One region of the Enterobacter cloacae complex sp. HYC042_NIDB genome, then DNA from elsewhere that is predicted to be linked to it. Evidence: predicted binding sites of a transcription regulator. Region 1 holds the regulator's gene; each other region holds the start of a gene.
The links. Region 1 encodes PurR, which represses purine synthesis genes. Its sites were predicted from a motif close to CANGCAAACGTTTGCNTG; they were not measured.
Positions count from the first base shown of each region.

Region 2: the regulator PurR is predicted to act here: its motif matches at 4,590-4,607, upstream of glyA (serine hydroxymethyltransferase).
Region 3: the regulator PurR is predicted to act here: its motif matches at 1,091-1,108, upstream of pyrC (dihydroorotase).

Region 1 covers NZ_CP109650.1:2,226,663-2,234,256, forward strand. The annotation lists gene punC (purine nucleoside transporter PunC) at 1-380, opposite strand, end outside; gene punR (DNA-binding transcriptional activator PunR) at 495-1,406, shown strand; gene purR (HTH-type transcriptional repressor PurR) at 1,424-2,449, opposite strand; gene cydH (cytochrome bd-I oxidase subunit CydH) at 2,747-2,836, shown strand; gene OKF39_RS10710 (MFS transporter) at 3,000-4,166, shown strand; gene sodB (superoxide dismutase [Fe]) at 4,204-4,785, opposite strand; gene OKF39_RS10720 (C40 family peptidase) at 4,908-5,681, opposite strand; gene grxD (monothiol glutaredoxin 4) at 6,020-6,367, shown strand; gene rnt (ribonuclease T) at 6,412-7,062, opposite strand; gene gloA (lactoylglutathione lyase) at 7,158-7,565, opposite strand.
Region 2 covers NZ_CP109650.1:3,707,999-3,715,592, reverse strand. The annotation lists gene qseE (two component system sensor histidine kinase QseE/GlrK) at 1-708, shown strand, start outside; gene qseG (two-component system QseEF-associated lipoprotein QseG) at 713-1,450, shown strand; gene glrR (two-component system response regulator GlrR) at 1,437-2,774, shown strand; gene glnB (nitrogen regulatory protein P-II) at 2,840-3,178, shown strand; gene hmpA (NO-inducible flavohemoprotein) at 3,230-4,420, opposite strand; gene glyA (serine hydroxymethyltransferase) at 4,724-5,977, shown strand; gene OKF39_RS17705 (DoxX family protein) at 6,032-6,454, opposite strand; gene OKF39_RS17700 (3-phenylpropionate MFS transporter) at 6,627-7,594, shown strand, end outside.
Region 3 covers NZ_CP109650.1:1,991,862-1,999,455, reverse strand. The annotation lists gene mdtH (multidrug efflux MFS transporter MdtH) at 1-361, shown strand, start outside; gene OKF39_RS09515 (lipoprotein) at 485-1,045, shown strand; gene pyrC (dihydroorotase) at 1,172-2,218, shown strand; gene dinI (DNA damage-inducible protein I) at 2,293-2,538, shown strand; gene bssS (biofilm formation regulator BssS) at 2,811-3,065, shown strand; gene solA (N-methyl-L-tryptophan oxidase) at 3,182-4,300, shown strand; gene OKF39_RS09490 (YceO family protein) at 4,361-4,474, shown strand; gene OKF39_RS09485 (cytochrome b) at 4,693-5,259, shown strand; gene OKF39_RS09480 (YceI family protein) at 5,261-5,839, shown strand; gene trhO (oxygen-dependent tRNA uridine(34) hydroxylase TrhO) at 5,881-6,930, opposite strand; gene OKF39_RS09470 (Kdo(2)-lipid IV(A) acyltransferase) at 7,152-7,594, shown strand, end outside.

The sequences.
Region 1 (7,594 bases):
CGGTTCGCCGGATAGTAATCGGTGACCAGCGCCTGCCAGGTCACGGCCGCGGCACAGACGCCGACCGCCTGAACAAACCGCAGCACCAGCAGCCAGGTGGCATCGCGCACCCATAGCATCCCCAGGCAGCCCACGGCAAAAATGGCCAGCCCCAGCAGCAGCACCGGTTTACGCCCAAAGCGATCCGAAAGCGGTCCCCAGAGCAGCTGCGCGAAGGCAAAACCGGCCAGGAACAGGCTCAGGCTGGCGCTGATGGCGGCAGCAGGGGTTTGCAAATCTTCCTGCATGGCGGCAAACGCCGGCAGGTACATATCGGTGGCCAAAAAGCCCAGCACGCTTAAGCCGCCGAGCCAGACTAAAAAACCTTTCCTGGGTTGCACTGTTTTATTCTCCTGAGGAGGCAGGTATATGTTGGCGCTGAGTGTAGGGAGTGCAAAGCCGCTTGTGAAACGCTAATATTTGGCGGGTGCATTCAAATTTTTTGCAGGCAGAAAATGTGGTCCGATTATTCTCTTGAAGTGGTCGATGCTGTCGCGCGTAACGGCAGCTTTAGCGGAGCGGCGCAGGAGTTGCACCGCGTCCCTTCGGCCATCAGCTATACGGTGCGACAGCTTGAGGAGTGGTTGGCGGTACCGCTGTTTGAACGGCGGCATCGTGATGTTGAATTAACGCCCGCAGGGGCGTGGTTTTTGAAGGAAGGGCGTTCTGTTATCAAAAAAATGCAGATCACCCGCGAGCAGTGTCAGCAGATCGCGAACGGCTGGCGGGGCCACCTTTCCATTGCGGTGGATAACATCGTTAAGCCCGAGCGCACCCGGCAGATGATTGTCGATTTTTATCGGCATTTCTCAGACGTAGAACTGCGGGTCTCGCAGGAGGTGTTTAACGGCGTCTGGGATGCGCTGGCGGACGGCAGGGTAGAGATGGCGATTGGCGCGACCCAGGCGATCCCGGTCGGGGGACGTTACGCCTTTCGCGATATGGGGATGCTGAGCTGGAAATGCGTGGTGGCAAGCGATCATCCGCTGGCGGCGACGGAAGGGCCGCTGAGCGACGATACGCTGCGCAGCTGGCCGTCGCTGGTGCTGGAAGATACCTCCCGCTCGCTGCCGAAGCGAATTACCTGGCTGCTGGACAACCAGCGGCGGGTTGTCGCCCCTGACTGGGGATCGTCGGCGACGTGCCTCAGCGCCGGGCTCTGCGTAGGCATGGTGCCCGCCCATTTTGCACGTCCGCGAATCGACACCGGTGAGTGGGTTGAGCTAACGCTGGAGAATCCGTTCCCGGATGCGGCCTGCTGCCTCACCTGGCAACAAAATGATGTCTCGCCGGCGATGGCCTGGCTGCTGGACTATCTGGGGGACAGCGAAACGCTTAACCGGGAGTGGCTGCGGGAGCCAGACTGACTGGCTCCGCAATGAAATTAACGACGGTAGTCGCGGAACGGGCCATCCGCAACGGAACGGCGTTCGATGAGGCGAGGGTGAACTTCAATGGACTGTGACTCTTCACGCTTGTTGACGATCCTGTCCAGCAGCATATTGAAGGCCGTTTCACCCAGTGAATCTTTCGGCTGGTGAATGGTGGTTAACGCTGGCGTGAAGAAGCGCGCGTTGCGCACGTTGTCATACCCGATCACGGAGATGTCCTGCGGTACGCGCAGACCCAGCTCGTCGGCCGCACAGAGGGCGCCCATCGCCATGATATCGCCCCCGCAGAAAACGGCGGTTGGACGGTGAGGCTGGGAGACGATCTGCTGCATCGCGCGGTAGCCTGATTCCGGCTCAAAGTCGCCCTGCACGATCCAGTTTTCCGGCACGGTGATTAGCGCTTCTTCCATCGCTTTCATAAAACCGGCCAGGCGGCCCGCGCCGGTGTTGCGTTCCAGCGGACCCGGGATCACGCCAATCTCGCGGTGGCCGCGTTCGATCAGATAACGGCCCGCCATGTAACCGCCTTCAAAGGCGTTATCGATAACGGAGTCGGTGAAGTCGGCGCGCGCTTCGCCCCAGTCCATCACCACCATAGGGATATGGCGATACTCTTCCAGCATCGACAGCACGGATTCCGGGTACTCTGAACACATTACCAGCAGGCCGTCCACGCGCTTTTGCGCCATCATCGACAGGTAGGCGCGCTGTTTTTCAATGCTGTTCCAGGCGTTGCCGAGAATCAGGGTATAGCCTTTCTGGAAGCAGTTTTTTTCTACCGCTTCAATGATCTCGGCAAAATAGGCCGCTTCGCTGCTGGTCGCCAGCAGACCAATAGACTTGGTGTGATTAACCTTGAGGCTGCGCGCAACCGCGCTCGGCGAGTAGTGCAGCTCTTTGATCGCTGCCCAGACGGCGTTGCGCGTCTCTTCCGCCACAAAACGGGTTTTGTTAATTACATGTGATACGGTTGTAGTGGAAACGTTTGCGCGTTTTGCTACGTCTTTAATTGTTGCCATTAAATGTCACTCCAGACCATATCCTAAACTCCTGAAAAACTTGAAGGTAAACGTTTGCCTTCTCTCACCCTTATCACGCAATTTTGAATTGCGGCACGCCGGGAAAACGACACGGGACGTCAGGAGGGGGTCAATGGCCGGTACGCTAATAAATTTAGCGTGGAATTTTGGCCTATCTTGATGAAAAGGGGAAGAGGTAAAGTGTTTATCAGCTTAAATCCAGGAAGATTTTTGACGTAAACTGTGCAAAAATGAGCAAGCTCACTTTTCGTGGGGGGATTAAAAGGAGAAAAATTGATGAGTTCCGATCTGAAGTTTTCGCTGTTCACCACCGTTATTGTGCTGGCGCTGATTGTGGCGGCTGGCCTGACGGCTGCGCTGCATTGATTTACGCGGGGGGAGAGCCTTCTCCCTCCCGAACGCTCCGATTGTTACTTCTCTGGCAAAAATCTTTTGCCATTTTGTTAACTTCTCATTTTTTGTGATTGATGTCATGCTTTCCGCTTCTTTGTTCTGTGTCACCACATGACACGGCATCCGGAGTTGACGCATGAAAATCAATTTTCCCCTGCTGGCCCTGGCGATTGGCGCTTTTGGGATTGGCACCACTGAATTCTCCCCGATGGGGTTACTGCCCGTTATCGCCCGGGGCGTGGACGTCTCGATCCCGGCCGCCGGGATGTTAATCAGCGCCTACGCTATCGGCGTGATGGTGGGAGCGCCGCTGATGACGCTTCTGCTTTCGCACCGTGCGCGTCGCAATGCGCTGATTTTCCTGATGGCGATTTTCACCCTGGGCAACGTGCTTTCGGCCATTTCGCCGGATTACACCACTCTGATGCTGTCGCGCATTCTGACCAGCCTCAACCACGGTGCCTTCTTTGGTCTGGGCTCAGTCGTGGCCGCAAGCGTGGTGCCAAAACACAAGCAGGCCAGCGCCGTGGCGACCATGTTTATGGGGCTGACCATCGCTAACATCGGCGGTGTTCCTGCGGCAACCTGGCTGGGCGAGGTCATTGGCTGGCGGATGTCCTTCCTGGCGACGGCCGGACTGGGCGTGGTCGCGATGGTGGCGTTATTCTTCTCCCTGCCAAAAGGCAGTGCGGGTGAACGCCCTGATGTACGCAGAGAGCTGTCGGTGCTGATGCGCCCGCAGGTACTCTCCGCGCTGCTGACCACCGTGCTGGGGGCAGGAGCGATGTTTACCCTCTACACCTATATTTCGCCGGTCTTACACGACATTACCCACGCAACGCCACTCTTTGTTACCGCGATGCTGGTGCTGATTGGCGTCGGCTTCTCGATTGGCAACTATCTCGGCGGGAAATTTGCTGACCGTTCCGTGAACGGCACGCTGAAGGGCTTTTTAACCCTGCTGATTGTCATTATGGTCGCGATCCCGTGGCTGGCGCAGAATGAATTCGGCGCGGCGATTGCGATGGTTGTCTGGGGCGCTGCCACCTTTGCCGTGGTGCCGCCGCTGCAGATGCGCGTGATGCGTGTCGCCCATGAGGCGCCGGGTCTCTCGTCTTCCGTGAATATCGGGGCATTCAATCTCGGCAATGCGCTGGGCGCCGCCGCCGGAGGCGCCGTGATTTCAGGCGGTCTGGGGTACAGTTTTGTGCCGGTGATGGGGGCGATTATTGCCGCGCTCGGCCTGCTGCTGGTGATGATGTCCGGCCGTAAACAGCCTGAAGCGGTTTGCACGGCTGAATAAGCAAAAACGCAGAAGGGTTACCCCTTCTGCGTGTCTCTTACGCGGCGAAGTTCTTCGCGACAAAGTCCCAGTTAACCAGAGCCCAGAAGTGCTCCAGGTAGTTCGGGCGCGCATTACGGTAATCAATGTAGTAAGCATGTTCCCACACGTCCACGGTCATCAGCGGCGTAGCGCTGGTGGTCAGCGGGGTGCCCGCGTTAGACGTGGACACGATAGCCAGTTTGCCATCCGCCTCTTTTACCAGCCACGTCCAGCCAGAACCGAAGTTCTTGATGGCGGCATCGGTAAACTTCGCTTTAAACTCTGCAAAGCTGCCAAAGGCGGCGTTGATGGCGGCTGCCAGTTCACCGGCAGGTTCGCCACCGGCATTCGGCGCCAGGCAGTGCCAGTAGAAAGTGTGGTTCCACACCTGAGCCGCGTTGTTAAAAACGCCACCCTCTGAGCTGCGAACGATCTCTTCCAGCGTTTTGCCTTCAAAATCGGTGCCCTTGATGAGGTTGTTCAGGTTAGTGACGTACGTCTGATGATGCTTGCCGTAGTGGTATTCCAGGGTTTCCGCTGAAATGTGCGGTGCCAGGGCGTCTTTTGCATACGGTAGTGCAGGTAATTCGAACGACATTGCTTCTCTCCTTATTGTATTTTGTGTTGCCAATAACCCTACAGACAACAAGGACAGGATAGCAAATTGAAAGGGTATGCAAAAGAGGAACTTACCCTGCCGCAGATGCGGCAGGGCAGGGATTAACGAATGGTTTTTGGCGTCATGACGCGACGCGCGCCGACGTAGTGACGTACCCAGTAATCTTCGCTGAGCGAGGTGATCTGAATGTCCTGACCGCTGCGCGGAGACTGGATGAATTTCCCGTTGCCGACGTAGACGCCCACGTGGTCAGCCGTACCGCGACCCTGCGTGCGGAAGAAGACCAGGTCGCCGTTTTCCAGCTCACCCCGGTTAACCGGTGACGCATCGCGCAGGTGATACATCTCATTGGCGGTACGTGGAATACGGAATTTAACCAGATCTTTATAGGCGTAATAGACGAGGCCGCTGCAGTCGAAACCGGTACGCGGCGAACTGCCGCCCCAACGATAAGGTTTGCCAATCTGCCCCATCAGTTTATTCATCGCGGTTTTTTGCGCTTTTTGCACACGCACTTTATGCACATCCGCCAGCTTTGTTACCTTCGTGCATTTTGCTTTATGGCCTTTACGGGTAATGCATTTTTCTGTAACGAGGTTAGCGGCGGTCTGCGAAGCTTTATTTTTGGCGGTGCGGGTAGTGCGGGAAGATTTTGTTTTCGTCTTGCTGGAAGCGGTTTGTTTAGTCTGAGCGGTGGTTTTTTTCTTGTCGTTCTTGTTGCTGGTTTTTTTCTTACGTTCTGTGGCTTTCACCAGATGGCTTTTTTGTACAGCAGATTGCCGCGCCTGCTGAGAGGCGTTTGCCGCTGGCGTTAACGTGAGTGATGTAAACAGTAAAGCACAGAGCGTGATCGAGATTTTAGTTATCCGCGCCACTGGGCAGTCCCCTGATATATGCAGGTCATCAATAATACCCGCGTGTGATTTACAAAGCCCGTCGATTCTAATCCATAAAAACCCGAGAAGTTAATAGCATTTTTCAATCTAAAAACGTGTTTCGTTAGCAAGTGCAAAAAAATTCATCATTCTGACGCACAATTGTTCGCTCCCTAAGCAAAACCCTGACGGGCGAAGGGGTAAACACCATTTGCAATGCAACTTTTGTGGAGTCGGGGTAAAATATATAAACGTGACTAAAATGTTATTTTCCGATGCCAGCCTGACCCGCTACAATGTCAGACTATTGCCGTAACAGAAGTTAAAGGAAGCAAGACATGAGCACCACTATTGAAAAAATCCAGCGCCAGATCGCTGAAAACCCGATTCTGCTGTATATGAAAGGTTCTCCGAAGCTGCCAAGCTGCGGCTTCTCCGCGCAAGCGGTTCAGGCGCTGTCAGCCTGTGGTGAGCGTTTTGCTTACGTTGATATCCTGCAGAACCCGGACATCCGCGCTGAGCTGCCAAAATACGCTAACTGGCCGACCTTCCCGCAGCTGTGGGTAGACGGCGAGCTGGTGGGCGGCTGCGATATCCTGATTGAGATGTATCAGCGCGGCGAACTGCAGCAGCTGATCAAAGAGACGGCGGCGAAGTACAAAACGGAAGAGCCGGACGCAGAATAATTTTCTGCGTTAATAAAAAAGCGACCTGAAGAGGTCGCTTTTTTTTATTCTTCACTGTCGCCCATCGGCAGCGGCCAGCCGCCCAGACGCTTCCAGCGGTTGACGATCTCACAGAACAGCTCTGCGGTGCGCTCCGTATCGTATAAGGCGGAGTGCGCCTGGGTACCGTCAAACGGTATACCCGCCGTAATGCAGGCTTTGGATAAAACCGTTTGTCCCAGCGCCAGGCCGCTTAGCGCGGCGGTGTCGAAGGTCACGAACGGGTGGAAAGGGTTGCGTTTGAGCGACGCGCGTTCGGCTGCGGCCATGGTAAAGCTGTGATCGAAGGTGGCGTTATGGGCTACCATGATGGCGCGGCTGCAGTTGCTCTCTTTCATGCCTTTACGCACCATTTTAAAAATGGCGTGCAGCGCATCATATTCACTGACTGCACCACGCAGCGGGTTATGCGGATCGATACCGTTAAACGCCAGCGCCTCCGGCTGTAAGTTTGCCCCTTCGAAAGGTTCAATGTGGAAATGCAGCGTGGTGTCCGGTGTAAGCCAGCCCTGTTCATCCATCTTCAGCGTGATGGCGGCAATTTCGAGCAGCGCATCGGTTTTAGCGTTAAATCCGGCTGTTTCTACATCAATGACAACGGGATAAAAACCACGAAAACGGTCGCACAGACCGCTAAATTGAGCGTTATCGGACATCAGGGTCTCTTACAAGGGGAAAAAGCAGTGCGCATTATGGCAAATTTTGCAGGGTGATGCAGTAAAACTACGGGCGCATGTTGCGCCCTGAAGGATCAGTTGCCCAGACCGCGACCCGCGTCTTTGGCTTCAATCAGCTCGATCTTGTAACCGTCCGGATCTTCTACAAAGGCAATAACGGTGGTGCCGCCTTTTACCGGGCCGGCTTCGCGCGTGACGTTACCGCCGTTGCTGCGAATGCGTTCACACGCCTCGGCCGCGTTGTCCACTTCCAGCGCGATATGGCCGTAGGCGGTGCCCAGCTCATAGCTGTCCACGCCCCAGTTGTAGGTCAGTTCAATGACCGCTTCATCCGTTTCCGGGCCGTAGCCCACGAACGCCAGCGAGTATTTGTATTCCGGGTTTTCGCTGGTGCGCAGCAGCTTCATGCCCAGGACGTTAGTGTAGAAATCGATAGAACGTTGCAGATCGCCAACGCGCAGCATGGTGTGAAGTAGGCGCATAATTTCCTCATTAACCAATGGAATAGACT
Region 2 (7,594 bases), 1.5 Mb from region 1:
TCCGAGCGCCTGGCGTGGCTGGAATCCCAGCGTCATCAGTTCCTGCGCCATATTTCCCATGAGCTGAAAACCCCGCTGGCCAGCATGCGTGAAGGAACGGAGCTGCTGGCGGACGAGGTGGCAGGGCCACTTACGCCGGAGCAGAAAGAGATTGTCGAAATTCTGGACGCCAGCAGCCGCAACCTGCAAAAGCTGATCGAGCAGCTTCTGGATTACAACCGCAAGCTGGCTGACGGGACGGTGGTACTGGAAGAGGTGGAGATTGAGCCACTGGTGGATATGGTGATCTCCGCCCATAGCTTGCCGGCAAGAGCTAAAATGATGCATACCGGGGTGGAGCTGAATGCGCTGACCTGCCTGGCTGAACCCATGCTATTAATGAGCGTTCTGGATAATCTTTACTCCAATGCGGTGCACTATGGTACTGAATCCGGTAACATTTATATCCGAAGTTATACGAAGGGCTCCCGGGTGTTTATTGACGTCGCAAACACCGGCACCCCGATCCCCGATGACGAAAAAACCATGATCTTCGAACCCTTTTTCCAGGGGAGTCATCAGCGGAAAGGCGCGGTAAAAGGAAGCGGTCTGGGATTAAGCATTGCCCGGGACTGCATACGACGCATGCAGGGTGAGCTAAACATTGCCACGGACGAACGTTCAGATGTTTGCTTCCGTATTGAACTGCCCCTGAGCCGGAAAAATTAATAAAATGAATCTATATCTGGTGAGTATGTCACACGTCTTTTTCCGCGCCATACGCGCGGTGTTTTCCAGCAAAGCGGGTCGCCTGAGTCTGCCCTGTTTAGTTCTGGCGGGGTGCGTTTCCCATGCGCCGCAAAGTGCGATAAGCGGTAAACAGGAAGACAAATGGCCCGATAACCAGCTGGCGGATTTCCTCTCTACCCGCTGTGAGGATATCTGGAATCTGTCAGGGCATGATGTCGAAAATAATCCGCTGTTCTGGCTGCGCGGAATAGATTGCGCCCAGCGGCTTGCGCCGGTAGACGCCCGCATGAAGGCGGCGATGCTGGATGAAGACACCTGGCAGGACGCTTTCAAGCGTGGGATTTTACTGGCCGATGCGAAAATTACCCCCGTTGAACGTCGGGCCAACGTGACCCGTCTGGACACGTTTGTGATCAATCTTCCCGCACAGGTGCGCCCGGTATACCAGCTCTGGCGGGATGGGCAGACGTTACAGCTGCAGCTGTCTGAAGAGCGCTCCCGCTACAGCAAGCTACAGCAGTCAACTGACAGCGAGCTGGATACGCTGCGCCAACAGCAACAGCATTTACGTACTCAGCTGGATACCACGACGCGAAAGCTGGAAAACCTGACCGATATCGAAAGACAGCTCTCGTCGCGTAAATATCAGCCTGGTAGTTCATCTGCTGCACCGGACAGCGATATGCCGAAACAAGAGGATGTGAAGCATGACGAGCCGTAAACCAGCCCATCTTTTACTGGTGGATGACGATCCCGGCCTGTTAAAGCTGCTGGGGATGCGTCTGGTGAGTGAAGGCTACACCGTGGTGACCGCGGAAAGCGGGCAGGAGGGGCTTAAAGTCCTCAGCCGCGAAAAGATTGACCTGGTGATCAGCGACCTGCGGATGGACGAAATGGATGGCATGCAGCTGTTCGCCGAAATCCAGAAGCAGCAGCCTGGCATGCCGGTCATTATCCTGACGGCGCACGGGTCAATCCCGGATGCCGTCGCCGCAACCCAGCAGGGCGTGTTCAGCTTCCTCACCAAGCCGGTAGATAAAGACGCGCTCTACAAAGCCATCGACAGCGCGCTGGAGCACGCCGCGCCCTCCGGAGACGACGCATGGCGTGAATCTATCGTCACCCGCAGCCCGATAATGCTGCGTCTGCTTGAGCAGGCGCGAATGGTCGCACAGTCAGACGTCAGCGTGTTGATTAACGGCCAGAGCGGAACCGGGAAAGAGATCCTGGCGCAGGCGATCCACAACGCCAGCCCGCGCAGTAAAAATGCTTTTATCGCCATTAACTGCGGTGCCCTGCCAGAGCAGCTTCTTGAGTCTGAACTTTTTGGCCATGCCCGCGGCGCATTTACCGGCGCGGTAAGCAGCCGGGAAGGGCTGTTCCAGGCCGCGGAAGGCGGCACGCTGTTCCTCGACGAAATTGGCGACATGCCTGCGCCGCTGCAGGTCAAACTGTTGCGCGTACTTCAGGAGCGCAAAGTGCGCCCGTTGGGCAGCAACCGCGATATTGATATTAACGTGCGAATCATTTCCGCTACCCACCGCGACTTGCCCAAAGTGATGGCCCGCAACGAGTTCCGTGAAGATCTCTACTACCGTCTGAACGTGGTGAACCTGAAGATCCCGGCGCTGGCGGAGCGTGCGGAAGATATTCCGCTGCTGGCGAATCACCTCCTGCGCCAGGCGGCAGATCGGCATAAACCGTTCGTGCGCGCCTTTTCGACTGATGCGATGAAACGGCTGATGGCCGCCAGCTGGCCGGGTAACGTGCGCCAGCTGGTGAACGTGATTGAGCAGTGTGTGGCGCTGACGTCCTCGCCCGTTATCAGCGATGCGCTGGTGGAACAGGCGCTGGAAGGGGAGAACACGGCCTTGCCGACGTTTGCGGAAGCGCGTAACCAGTTCGAGCTGAACTATCTGCGCAAGCTGCTGCAGATCACCAAAGGCAACGTGACCCACGCGGCGCGGATGGCCGGACGCAACCGCACCGAGTTCTATAAGCTGCTCTCACGCCACGAGCTGGAAGCAAACGATTTTAAAGAGTAATGCCGTATGGTACTGTGAGCAATCGATTACGAGGCAGCTTACAGGCAAGAGTTTAAGGACCCACCATGAAAAAGATTGATGCGATTATTAAACCTTTCAAACTGGATGATGTACGTGAAGCGCTGGCGGAAGTAGGCATCACCGGGATGACCGTGACGGAAGTGAAAGGTTTTGGTCGTCAGAAGGGCCACACCGAACTTTATCGTGGCGCAGAGTACATGGTCGACTTTCTGCCGAAAGTGAAAATTGAAATCGTGGTCAGCGACGATATCGTCGATACCTGCGTGGATACCATTATCCGCACGGCGCAGACGGGCAAAATTGGCGACGGGAAAATCTTCGTCTTTGACGTGGCGCGCGTGATCCGTATCCGTACCGGCGAAGAAGACGACGCCGCGATTTAACCATTCGCCACCCGGCGAAAAAAAAGCCCCTCGAACGAGGGGCTTTTTGCGTTACAGCACCTTATGCGGCCCGAAACATTCGTAATGAATGTTGTCTTTATTCACGCCCAGCTCAACCAGCTGCTTCGCGGCATACTGCATAAACGCCACCGGTCCACAGACGTAGAACTGCATTTCCGGCGCGCTAAACGCCCCTTCCATCTGGCTTAAATTCATCAGTCCTTCGCTGTCAAAGCGTGCGGCAGTGCGGTCTGCCTCCGTCGGCAGGCGATACCAGGTATGCGCGGTGAAACGCGGCAGGGTCGCTCCCAGCGCTTTCACTTCATCCGCAAAGGCGTGCACGTCGCCGTTCTCCGCTGCGTGGAACCAGTTAACCTGCGCGCTGTGGTTTGCTTTCGCCAGCGTATCCAGCATCGCCAGCATTGGCGTTTGGCCCACGCCCGCGGAGATCAGCGTGACCGGGGTATTGGTTTCAATGGCCATAAAGAAGTCGCCCGCCGGCGCGGCCAGATGAACCACGTCGCCCACGCTCGCTTCGTTATGCAGCCAGTTGGATACCTGACCGCCGTCCTCGCGCTTCACCGCAACGCGGTAGCCTTTGCCGTTTGGTTTGCGGGTCAGAGAGTACTGGCGGATCTCCTGGTGCGGGAAGCCTTCAGGCTTCAGCCATACGCCCAGATACTGGCCCGGCTGGTAATCGGCCACCGGCTGGCCGTCAACCGGCTCAAATTCAAAACTGGTGATAAGCGCGCTGCGCGGCGTTTTCTCGACGATACGGAAGGCGCGCGTTCCTTCCCAGCCGCCGTTCTTGCTGGCGTTTTCGCTGTAGATCTGCGCTTCACGGTTGATAAACACGTTTGCCAGCACGCCGTAGGCTTTACCCCAGGCGTCCAGCACCTCCTGGCCCGGGCTGAACATTTCGTCCAGCGTTGCCAGCAGGTGAGTGCCGACGATGTTGTACTGCTCGGGTTGGATCTGGAAGCTGGTGTGCTTCTGGGCGATTTTTTCCACCGCAGGCAGCAACGCCGCCAGGTTTTCGATATTGCTGGCGTAGGCCGCGATGGCGTTGAAAAGCGCTTCACGCTGATCGCCGTTACGCTGGTTGCTCATATTGAAAATCTCTTTGAGCTCCGGATTGTGCGTGAACATGCGATCGTAGAAATGGGCGGTAAGTTTAGGGCCGGTTTCCACCAGCAGGGGAATGGTGGCTTTAACGGTAGCGATGGTTTGAGCGTCGAGCATGGCAGCTTCCTTCTGGTATTATCTAATGATGTATTTTAAATACATCTTATAAAAAATACCCATGCTTTGTAAATGGTTCTTTGCAAGATGAAAAATACGCATCACAAACCTGAAAAGAAATCCGCTGGAAATAGTGAGATCTTTATTCCTCAAACCCTTGCGTGGCGTGAAGGAAAACGTTTGCGTAAAATCGTTTGTCAAGACCTGTTATCACAGAACTATTCAGTTATACTGTTGCCCGTCGTCCAACAGGACTGCCTTTTCAGGCCAAAATTTACTTGTTAGCTGAGTCAGGAGATGCGGATGTTAAAGCGTGAAATGAACATTGCCGATTATGATGCCGAACTGTGGCAGGCTATGGAGCAGGAAAAAGTACGTCAGGAAGAGCACATCGAACTGATCGCCTCCGAAAACTACACCAGCCCGCGCGTAATGCAGGCGCAGGGCTCTCAGCTGACCAACAAATACGCTGAAGGTTACCCAGGCAAGCGCTACTATGGCGGTTGCGAGTACGTTGATATCGTTGAGCAGCTGGCTATCGACCGTGCGAAAGCACTCTTCGGCGCTGACTACGCGAACGTCCAGCCGCACTCCGGCTCTCAGGCTAACTTCGCTGTTTACACCGCGCTGCTGCAGCCGGGCGATACCGTTCTGGGTATGAACCTGGCGCAGGGCGGCCACCTGACTCACGGCTCCCCGGTTAACTTCTCCGGCAAACTGTACAACATCATTCCTTACGGCATTGATGAGTCCGGTAAAATTGACTACGAAGACATGGCTAAGCAGGCCAAAGAGCACAAACCGAAAATGATTATCGGTGGCTTCTCTGCCTACTCCGGCGTGGTTGACTGGGCAAAAATGCGTGAAATCGCTGACAGCATCGGCGCATACCTGTTCGTCGACATGGCGCACGTTGCCGGTCTGATTGCCGCCGGCGTTTACCCGAACCCGGTTCCTCACGCTCACGTTGTGACCACCACTACTCACAAAACCCTGGCGGGTCCACGCGGTGGCCTGATCCTGGCGAAAGGCGGTGACGAAGAGCTGTACAAAAAACTGAACTCTGCCGTGTTCCCAAGCGCGCAGGGCGGCCCGCTGATGCACGTTATCGCCGCAAAAGCGGTCGCGCTGAAAGAAGCGATGGAGCCAGAGTTCAAGGTGTATCAGCAGCAGGTTGCTAAGAACGCCAAAGCGATGGTGGAAGTGTTCCTGAACCGTGGCTACAAAGTGGTATCCGGCGGGACTGAAAACCACCTGTTCCTGCTGGACCTGGTTGATAAGAACCTGACCGGTAAAGAAGCTGACGCTGCCCTGGGCCGCGCCAACATTACCGTGAACAAAAACAGCGTGCCAAACGATCCGAAGAGCCCGTTCGTGACCTCCGGTATCCGTATCGGTTCTCCGGCCGTGACGCGCCGCGGCTTCAAAGAAGCGGAAGTGAAAGAGCTGGCTGGCTGGATGTGTGACGTTCTGGACAACATCAATGACGAAGCGGTTATCGAGCGCGTCAAAGGTAAAGTTCTGGATATCTGCGCACGCTTCCCGGTATACGCATAATTCCTCTGCTTTGCAGAAATAAAAAAGGCCGCGCTTGCGGCCTTTTTTTATGGCTTAACGCCGGTCCAGGGAAATGGCCCCCGGTCCCACAATCGCCAGCAAAATAAACGCGCCAGCAATACTGACGTTCTTGTAGAAATTAATCATATTCGGCACAACCGCATCTCCGGTCATATCCCAGTAGTGGTGACCGATAATCGCCGTGCCCAGCGTGTAGAAGACAAAGAGCACCGCGAGGGGGCGGGTGAAAAAGCCGAGCACGATCAGGATCGCGGCGGGAACCTCCATTACTACGGCGATAATGGCCGCCAGCATCGGCATGGGTGCGCCGAGCGACGTCATATACTGAACGGTGCCGCTAAACCCCGTCAGCTTGGGATAGCCAAAAATAATAAACAGGACAACGATGGCAATACGGGCAATCAATAGCAGGAAGGAGCGTGAGGAGCCGAAATCGAAATAACGTAAGCTGTTCATGGCAAACGACCTCTTCAGGCGATGTCTTTTAAACGTAATACAATTTTGCCGCTCACGCCATACGCCGACCGGCTGTCCAGGACGTTAATTTATCGTTAATTTATAGCGCGCTAACGACTTGCTAAAGTGCAGGATAAACGCCAGACTATCGCCTCCATTTCGGGAGGGATTCATGGTCTTGCATTCCACGCGCTGGCTGGCGCTCAGCTACTTCACCTACTTCTTTAGCTACGGTATTTTTCTGCCTTTCTGGAGCGTCTGGCTCAAGGGAATTGGTTTGACGCCAGAAACCATTGGCATCCTGCTGGGCGCGGGGCTGGTGGCGCGTTTCCTCGGAAGCCTGCTGATTGCCCCCCGCGTCAGCGATCCCTCCTTACTGATTAAAGCGGTGCGCATTCTGGCCCTGCTGACGCTGGTCTTCGCGGCCTGCTTCTGGGTCAGCCACCAGTTTGCCTGGCTGATGGTGGTGATGGTTGGCTTTAATCTGTTCTTCTCCCCGCTGGTACCCCTGACGGATGCCCTGGCGAACACCTGGCAAAAGCAGATAACCATGGACTATGGTCGCGTGCGCCTCTGGGGATCGATTGCCTTCGTGATCGGCTCGGCGCTGGTGGGGAAACTGGTCAGCCTTTACGACTACCGCGCGATTCTGGCGCTGCTGAGTATCGGTATTGCCTCGATGCTGCTGGGAATGCTGCTGCGCCCGTCGGTGATGCCGCAAGGGGAGAGTCGCCATCAGGAGAGCGCCGGCTGGCCCGCCTGGCGGAGCCTGGTGGCCCAGAGCTGGCGTTTTCTGGCGTGCGTCTGTCTGCTTCAGGGGGCGCATGCGGCGTACTATGGCTTCAGCGCCATCTACTGGCAGGGGGCGGGCTACTCGGCCTCTGCTGTCGGTTACCTGTGGTCGCTGGGGGTGGTGGCTGAAGTCATTATTTTCGCCCTGAGCAAAAAGCTGTTCCGCCGCTTCGGCGCGCGCGATCTGCTGCTGCTTTCCGCGGTCTGCGGCGTGGCGCGCTGGGGGATTATGGGCTGGACAACCGAACTGCCGTGGCTGATTATGGCGCAGATCCTTCACTGCGGCACCTTCACCGTGTGCCACCTGGCGGCGATGCGCTATATCGCGGCGCGCGAGGGCGGGGACGT
Region 3 (7,594 bases), 230 kb from region 1:
GATGACGCTGAGCATGATGCCGATCGGTCTGGTAAACACGCTTCAGCAGCTTTTTACGCTGATCTGCACCTTCTATATCGGCTCCATCATCGCCGAGCCCGCCCGCGAAACGCTGAGCGCCTCGCTTGCGGATGCGCGTGCGCGCGGCAGCTATATGGGCTTCAGCCGCCTGGGTCTGGCCTTTGGCGGTGCGCTGGGTTACGCCGGCGGCGGCTGGCTGTTCGATGCCGGCAAAGCGCTGAACCAGCCGGAACTCCCCTGGATGATGCTCGGCGTGGTGGGCGTCATGACGCTTCTCGCCCTGTGGTGGCAGTTCAGCCAGAAACGCAGCGCGAGCGGCATGCTCGAGCCTGGCGCGTAGCCTTTCCCTCGGGCGGGAGCCTCTCCCGCCCCACTTCTCAGTTTTTTCTGCTGGTTTCTGCCCATTCACGCTGACATACTGGCGTAACAGGACAGAAGCGCCGATTTTTCGTTGAGGAGCACTATGAAGAAAATTGTCTTAGCCGCGGCATTCGTTGTCAGCGGTCTGCTGGTGGGCTGTAACCAGCTTACGCAATATACCGTCAGTGAGCAGGAAATTAATCAGGCGCTGGAAAAACATAACAATTTCTCTAAAGACATTGGCGTGCCGGGGCTGGCCGATGCCCACATCGTACTCACCAATCTCACCAGCCAGATTGGTCGCGAAGAGCCGAATAAAGTCACTCTCGCAGGCGATGCCGCGCTTGATATGACGTCCCTTTTTGGCAATCAGAAAGCCAACATCAAGCTCAAGCTGAAGGCGCTCCCCGTTTTCAACAAAGAGAAAGGGGCGATATTCCTGCAGGAGATGGAAGTGGTCGATGCACAGGTTTCGCCGGACAAAATGGCGCCGGTACTGCAAACCCTGATGCCCTATCTGAACCAGTCGCTGCGAAACTACTTTAACCAGCAGCCGGCGTACGTCTTAAGCGAAGACAACAGCAAGGGTGAAGCCCTCGCGAAGAAATACGCAAAAGGGATAGAGGTGAAACCGGGAGAGATCGTTATTCCTTTCACCGATTAACCTGAAGGGCGCTGCGGCGCCCTTTTTTTTACGGAAAAGTGTGCAAACGAAAACGTTTCCGCTTATGATTTGTGTCCGGCAAAAACAGCCATCCTTATGACTGATTCCTGACAAGCCGGAGCTTCCATGACTGCACAACCCCAGGTTCTTAAAATCCGCCGCCCAGACGACTGGCATATCCATCTGCGCGATGGCGATATGCTGAAAACCGTCGTGCCCTATACCAGTGAAATTTATGGCCGCGCGATTGTCATGCCAAACCTGGTTCCGCCAGTCACCACCGTCGATGCCGCCATTGCCTACCGTCAGCGCATTCTGGATGCCGTTCCGGCGGGACATGATTTCACCCCGTTGATGACCTGCTACCTGACCGATTCACTGGATCCGAACGAAGTGGAACGCGGGTTTAACGAAGGCGTATTTACGGCGGCGAAACTCTACCCGGCGAACGCCACCACCAACTCCAGCCACGGCGTCACCAGTATTGATGCCATCATGCCGGTGCTGGAGCGCATGCAGAAACTGGGCATGCCGCTGCTGGTACACGGTGAAGTAACGCATGCGGAGATTGACATCTTCGACCGTGAAGCCCGTTTTATCGAAACCGTGATGGAGCCCCTGCGCCAGCGCCTGCCGGCGCTTAAGGTGGTCTTTGAGCATATCACCACCAAAGACGCGGCAGAGTATGTTCGCGACGGTAACGAGCTGATCGCTGCGACCATCACCCCACAGCATCTGATGTTTAACCGTAACCATATGCTGGTGGGCGGAGTGCGCCCTCACCTGTACTGCCTGCCGATCCTCAAGCGCAACGTTCACCAGCAGGCGCTGCGCGAGCTGGTCGCCAGCGGATTCACGCGTGCGTTCCTGGGCACGGACTCCGCGCCTCACACCCGCCATCGCAAAGAGGCAAGCTGCGGCTGCGCGGGCTGTTTCAACGCCCCAACGGCGCTTGCCAGCTACGCAACCGTTTTTGAAGAGATGAACGCGCTGGAACATTTCGAAGCGTTCTGCTCCCTCAACGGCCCGCGCTTCTACGGCCTTCCGGTCAATGACACCTTCATTGAGCTGGAGCGCAAAGCGAGCCAGGTTGAAGAGTCTATCGCGCTGACGGATGACACGCTGATCCCCTTCCTGGCAGGTGAAACCGTAAGCTGGACGGTAAAACGCTAAAAAATCAACGCCCCTTGTTGTCAAACCGACAATATGCCTGTATAAATAAACAGCATATTACACAGGGGGCATTTATGCGTATTGAAGTCACCATAGCCAAAACTACCGTTCTGCCTGCCGGCGCGCTTGACGCTCTGGCAGGCGAATTATCCCGTCGTATTAACAACACCTTTCCCGACAACTCGGGCGCCGTAACGGTGCGTTACGCCGCAGCGAACAACCTCTCCGTCATGGGTGCCGCAAAAGAAGATAAAGATCGCATTAGCGAAATCCTGCAGGAAACGTGGGAAAGCGCAGACGACTGGTTCATTACCGATTAACACTGCTCCCTCATTGTGTTTTTTGCCGGGTCGCCCCGGCTTTTTTTTGCCTGTAATTTCGAAAGTTCAAATTAATTCAGCGTGTTCTTAAAAAATCGTGAACGAGATGGTGTTTTATTGTTCGAACAATCCTAAAAAGCAGAAAAATGTGTTGCTACCTGTTTATTTTTCCCTTTGGAACCCTTATTACTTGGTATACTGAAGAAGCTTTCAGAAAAACATGCATTGAACCTCAGAGCCGTTGTCTTCTAACACGCATTAAGGGGGTTATAATGGAAAAGAATAACGAAGTCATCCAGACCCATCCGCTTGTAGGCTGGGATATCAGTACCGTAGATAGCTACGATGCACTGATGCTGCGTTTGCACTACCAGACCCCAAATCAACTCAACCGTGACGAAGCGGAAGTGGGACAGACGCTGTGGCTAACAACAGACGTCGCCCGTCAGTTTATTTCTATTTTAGAGGCAGGCATTGCAAAAATAGAATCTGGCGACTATCAGGAAAATGAGTATAAACGGCACTAACCTTATGCCCACTTTTCACTCAACAGGCACCCTCGCGGTGCCTTATTTATTTCCCGCTTGTTTACGCCCGCGTTGTTAATTACTCTGCTAACAAACCGTAAGTTTACGAGATGCATATGAGATACGACTTAATCATTATTGGTAGCGGCTCCGTTGGATCGGCCGCCGGTTATTACGCAACGCAGGCAGGGCTAAACGTCCTGATGATTGACGCCCACCTGCCGCCGCATAGCGAAGGTAGCCATCATGGCGACACCCGTCTCATTCGACATGCCTATGGCGAGGGGGAGCGCTACGTTCCGCTGGTGCTTCGCGCCCAGACGCTGTGGGACGAGCTGGCGAAACAGACTGAAGAGCGCATTTTCGAACGCACAGGGATCATCAACCTCGGTCCGGCCCGTTCAGAATTTCTCGCCAACGTCGAACGCAGCGCGAAAGCCTTTAATCTTGACGTTGAGAAGCTGGACGCGGCGGCCATTACCTCGCGCTGGCCTGAAATTACTGTCCCGGAGGATTATATCGGCCTCTTTGAAGCCAACTCCGGTGTGCTGCACTGTGAAACGGCGATCAAAACCTGGGTCGATCTTGCCGCCAAAGCGGGCTGTGCGCAGCTGTTCAATTGCCCCGTAGAGGCCATCACGCATGATGCAAACGGCGTTACGGTGAAAACCGTAGACGGGGAATATTCGGCTTCCCGCCTGCTTATTAGCGCAGGAACCTGGGTTACCCGCCTGCTCCCGGACCTGCCGATCCAGCCGGTACGCAAGGTCTTCTCCTGGTTCCAGTCTGACGGGCGTTACAGCGCGCAAAATAAATTCCCGGCGTTTACCGGCGAGTTACCCAACGGCGATCAGTTCTACGGTTTCCCTTCCGAGAAGGACGCTCTCAAGATTGGAAAACACAACGGCGGGCAGGTCATCTCCTCACCTGAGGAGCGCAAGCCGTTTGGCGCCTGCCCGCAGGACGGCTCAGAAGCCTTCTCGTTCCTGCGCAATATTCTCCCGGGCGTCGGTGGCCTGCTTTATGGCGCAGCCTGCACCTATGACAACACGCCGGATGAAGACTTTATCATTGATACGCTGCCGGGACATGACAACACCCTGCTGATTACCGGGCTGAGTGGCCACGGCTTTAAGTTCGCTTCGGTGTTGGGTGAAATCGCCGCGCAGTTTGCCCAGGGTATCACGCCACAGTTTGATCTGACGCCGTTCTCACTCTCGCGTTTTAACGGATAATCGGCCACGGGCTCCGGCGGTATCGGGGCCCGTTTTCTTCGTACTCAATTGTGGGGCGTTATGCGCAGGATAGTGGATTTCCTCATCAATAACATTCGCGAACACTTTATGCTCTATATCTTATTGTGGGCGCTGCTCGCTATCGTTGATGTTATATACATTGTGTTTTATTGAAAGTGACAATTGACGTTAACTGACGTTACTTTATGTTTATTTAAGATTTTTTCTTCTGCTAAATATGTCTTGCACGAAGCCATTGAATTAATCTCGCCGTTTCTTTTCAAAATCGCTGAAATAAATAAAATAAAAATCAATAGTCAATTATTTCAGTTGCAATATCGCGACTTCCCGTTCATTTTTACCTTTCGGTTAATTTGAAAATGGACATTCTGATGCAATTGCGTAACTCCTCCCGGCGCTACGGAATAATATCCATAAGTTTGCACTGGATATTTGCCATTGCCGTCTATGGTATGTTCGGACTTGGACTCTGGATGGTCACGCTCAGCTATTACGATGGCTGGTATCATCAGGCACCCGAGCTGCATAAAAGCATCGGGGTTCTGCTGATGCTGGGGCTGGTATTTCGCGCCATCTGGCGACATATTTCCCCACCGCCCGCGCCACTAAAGACATATGGAAAAATAACCCGCGTCAGCGCCGTTGCCGCGCATATTGCGCTCTACGCGCTGCTCTTCGCCATTCTGATCAGCGGCTATCTCATTTCAACGGCAGACGGCAAACCGATTAGCGTTTTTGGCCTGTTCGAGGTTCCGGCAACGCTCAGCGATGCCGGGGCTCAGGCCGATACGGCAGGCGTCATTCACCTCTGGCTTGCCTGGAGCGTGGTGATCCTGTCCGTACTGCACGGGCTCGCCGCCCTTAAACACCATTTTATTGATAAAGACGATACGCTTAAGCGCATGCTTGGCCGCTCGTCAGTTGACTCTGGAGCATAAAATGAAAAAACACCTGCTGGGTATTGCCCTCGGTTCTCTGTTATTCACCACCGGTTCTGCCGTAGCGGCTGACTATAAAATTGATAAAGAGGGCCAGCACGCTTTCGTCAATTTCCGCATTCAGCACCTGGGATACAGCTGGCTGTACGGTACCTTTAAAGATTTCGACGGCACATTTACTTTTGACGAGAAAAATCCTGCGGCAGATAAAGTCAATGTGACCATTAATACGAACAGCGTCGACACGAACCATGCTGAGCGCGATAAACACCTGCGCAGCGCAGAGTTCCTCAACGTCACAAAATTCCCACAGGCCACCTTCACCTCCACGGAAGTTAAGAAAGACGGTGATAAATTGGCTATTACCGGGAATCTGACGCTGAATGGCGTAACCAAACCCGTTACTCTGGATGCGAAATTGATCGGTCAGGGCGACGATCCGTGGGGCGGAAAACGCGCAGGTTTTGAAGCGGCGGGTAAAATTCACCTGAAAGATTTTAATATCACAACGGATTTAGGCCCGGCGTCGCAGGACGTTGAGCTGGTTATTTCCGTTGAAGGTGTGCAGCAGAAGTCGTAATAGATTCGCCCGGCAGGCTTTCGCCGTGCCGGGCGTTATTATCATTCCGGGTCAGGAATACCCAGTTTGGTATTCAGACGGCCGCGTGATTTATTAAAAATCTTATTACCGTTTTCACGCCCCGCGCGACGACGACGCTGCTCTTCTTCCGGCAGGACGCTCTCTTCGCTGCACAGCTCGCTACAGCAGCCGTTAAACTTCTCGGCACAGGCCGGGCACTGAATAAACAGCAGGTGGCAACCGTCGTTTTTGCAGTTGGTGTGGGTATCGCACGGCGCGCCGCACTGGTGGCACTGGGCAATCACATCTTCTGAAATGCGCTCGCCCATGCGCTCGTCAAAGACGAAGTTTTTACCGATAAAGCGTACCGGTAAGCCCTGCTCACGGGCGCGGCGTGCGTACTCGATAATACCGCCTTCAATGTGCCAGACCTTGTTGAACCCATTGTGCTTCATCCACGCGCTGGCCTTCTCACAGCGGATACCGCCGGTGCAGTACATAACGATTTTTTTATCCTTATGCTCCTGCATCATCTCCACCGCTTTAGGCAGCTGCTCGCGGAAGGTATCGGCCGGAATCTCCATCGCGTTTTCGAAATGCCCCACTTCGTACTCGTAGTGGTTACGCATATCAATGAACACGGCATCCGGATCGTCCAGCATCGCATTCACTTCCGCGGCCTTCAGATATTCGCCGACGTCCGCCGGGTTAAACTCAGGATCGTCAATACCGTCCGCCACGATGCGTTCACGCACCTTCATGCGCAGCACCCAGAACGATTTTCCATCGTCATCCAGGGCAATGTTCAGGCGTAAGCCGTTGAGGGCAGGATCGAAGCTATAAAGCGCGTCGCGGAACGCATTCACTTTGCTTTCCGGCACGCTGATCTGCGCGTTAATGCCTTCGCGGGCAAGGTAGACGCGGCCGAATACGTTCAGCGCCGTGAAGGACTGATAAAGCGCATCGCGGGTCGCCTGCGGATCGTCGATGGTGAAGTATTTGTAGAAGGAGATGGTCGTGCGCGGTTCGGTTTCAGCCAACATGCGCGCCTTTAACATCTCATTCGAAACGCGGTTGTGTAACACTGGCATGGTGTACAAGTCCTGCAATCGTCAGAGAGAATCAAAATCGGTCGGCATCATATAGCAAACAAAACCAATTTACATCCACACAATTTACGCTACATTTCACACACCCTGATGAATCAGGCTTAACAATTGCCGTCGTCGTGCAGGTTTCGACGGCAGATATTTTGGCTACGTCTCAAAAAATGCGACAATAGCGAAACAGGACGTTTGAATACAGGAAAGACATGACCCAGTTACCAAAATTTACCGTCGCCCTTTTGCACCCCCGCTATTGGATGACCTGGCTTGGCATTGGCTTTTTATGGCTACTGGTACAGCTTCCCTACCCTGTTATCTTCCGGTTAGGTACATCATTAGGCCGACTCGCGCAAACGCTTATGAAGCGCCGCGCCCGCATCGCGTATCGTAACCTTGAGCTGTGCTTTCCGCAGATGAGCGAGGCAGAGCGCCATGATATGGTCTCGAAGAATTTCGAATCCGTCGGCATGGGTCTCATGGAGACCGGAATGGCGTGGTTCTGGTCGGACAAACGTATGGCCCGCTGGAGCAAGGTTACAGGCACCGGTATGGAGCCGGTGCATACGCTTCAGGCCAATCAGACCGGCGTGCTGCTGATCGGCGTCCATTTCCTGACGCTCGAAATCGGGGCGCGTATGTTTGGCATGCA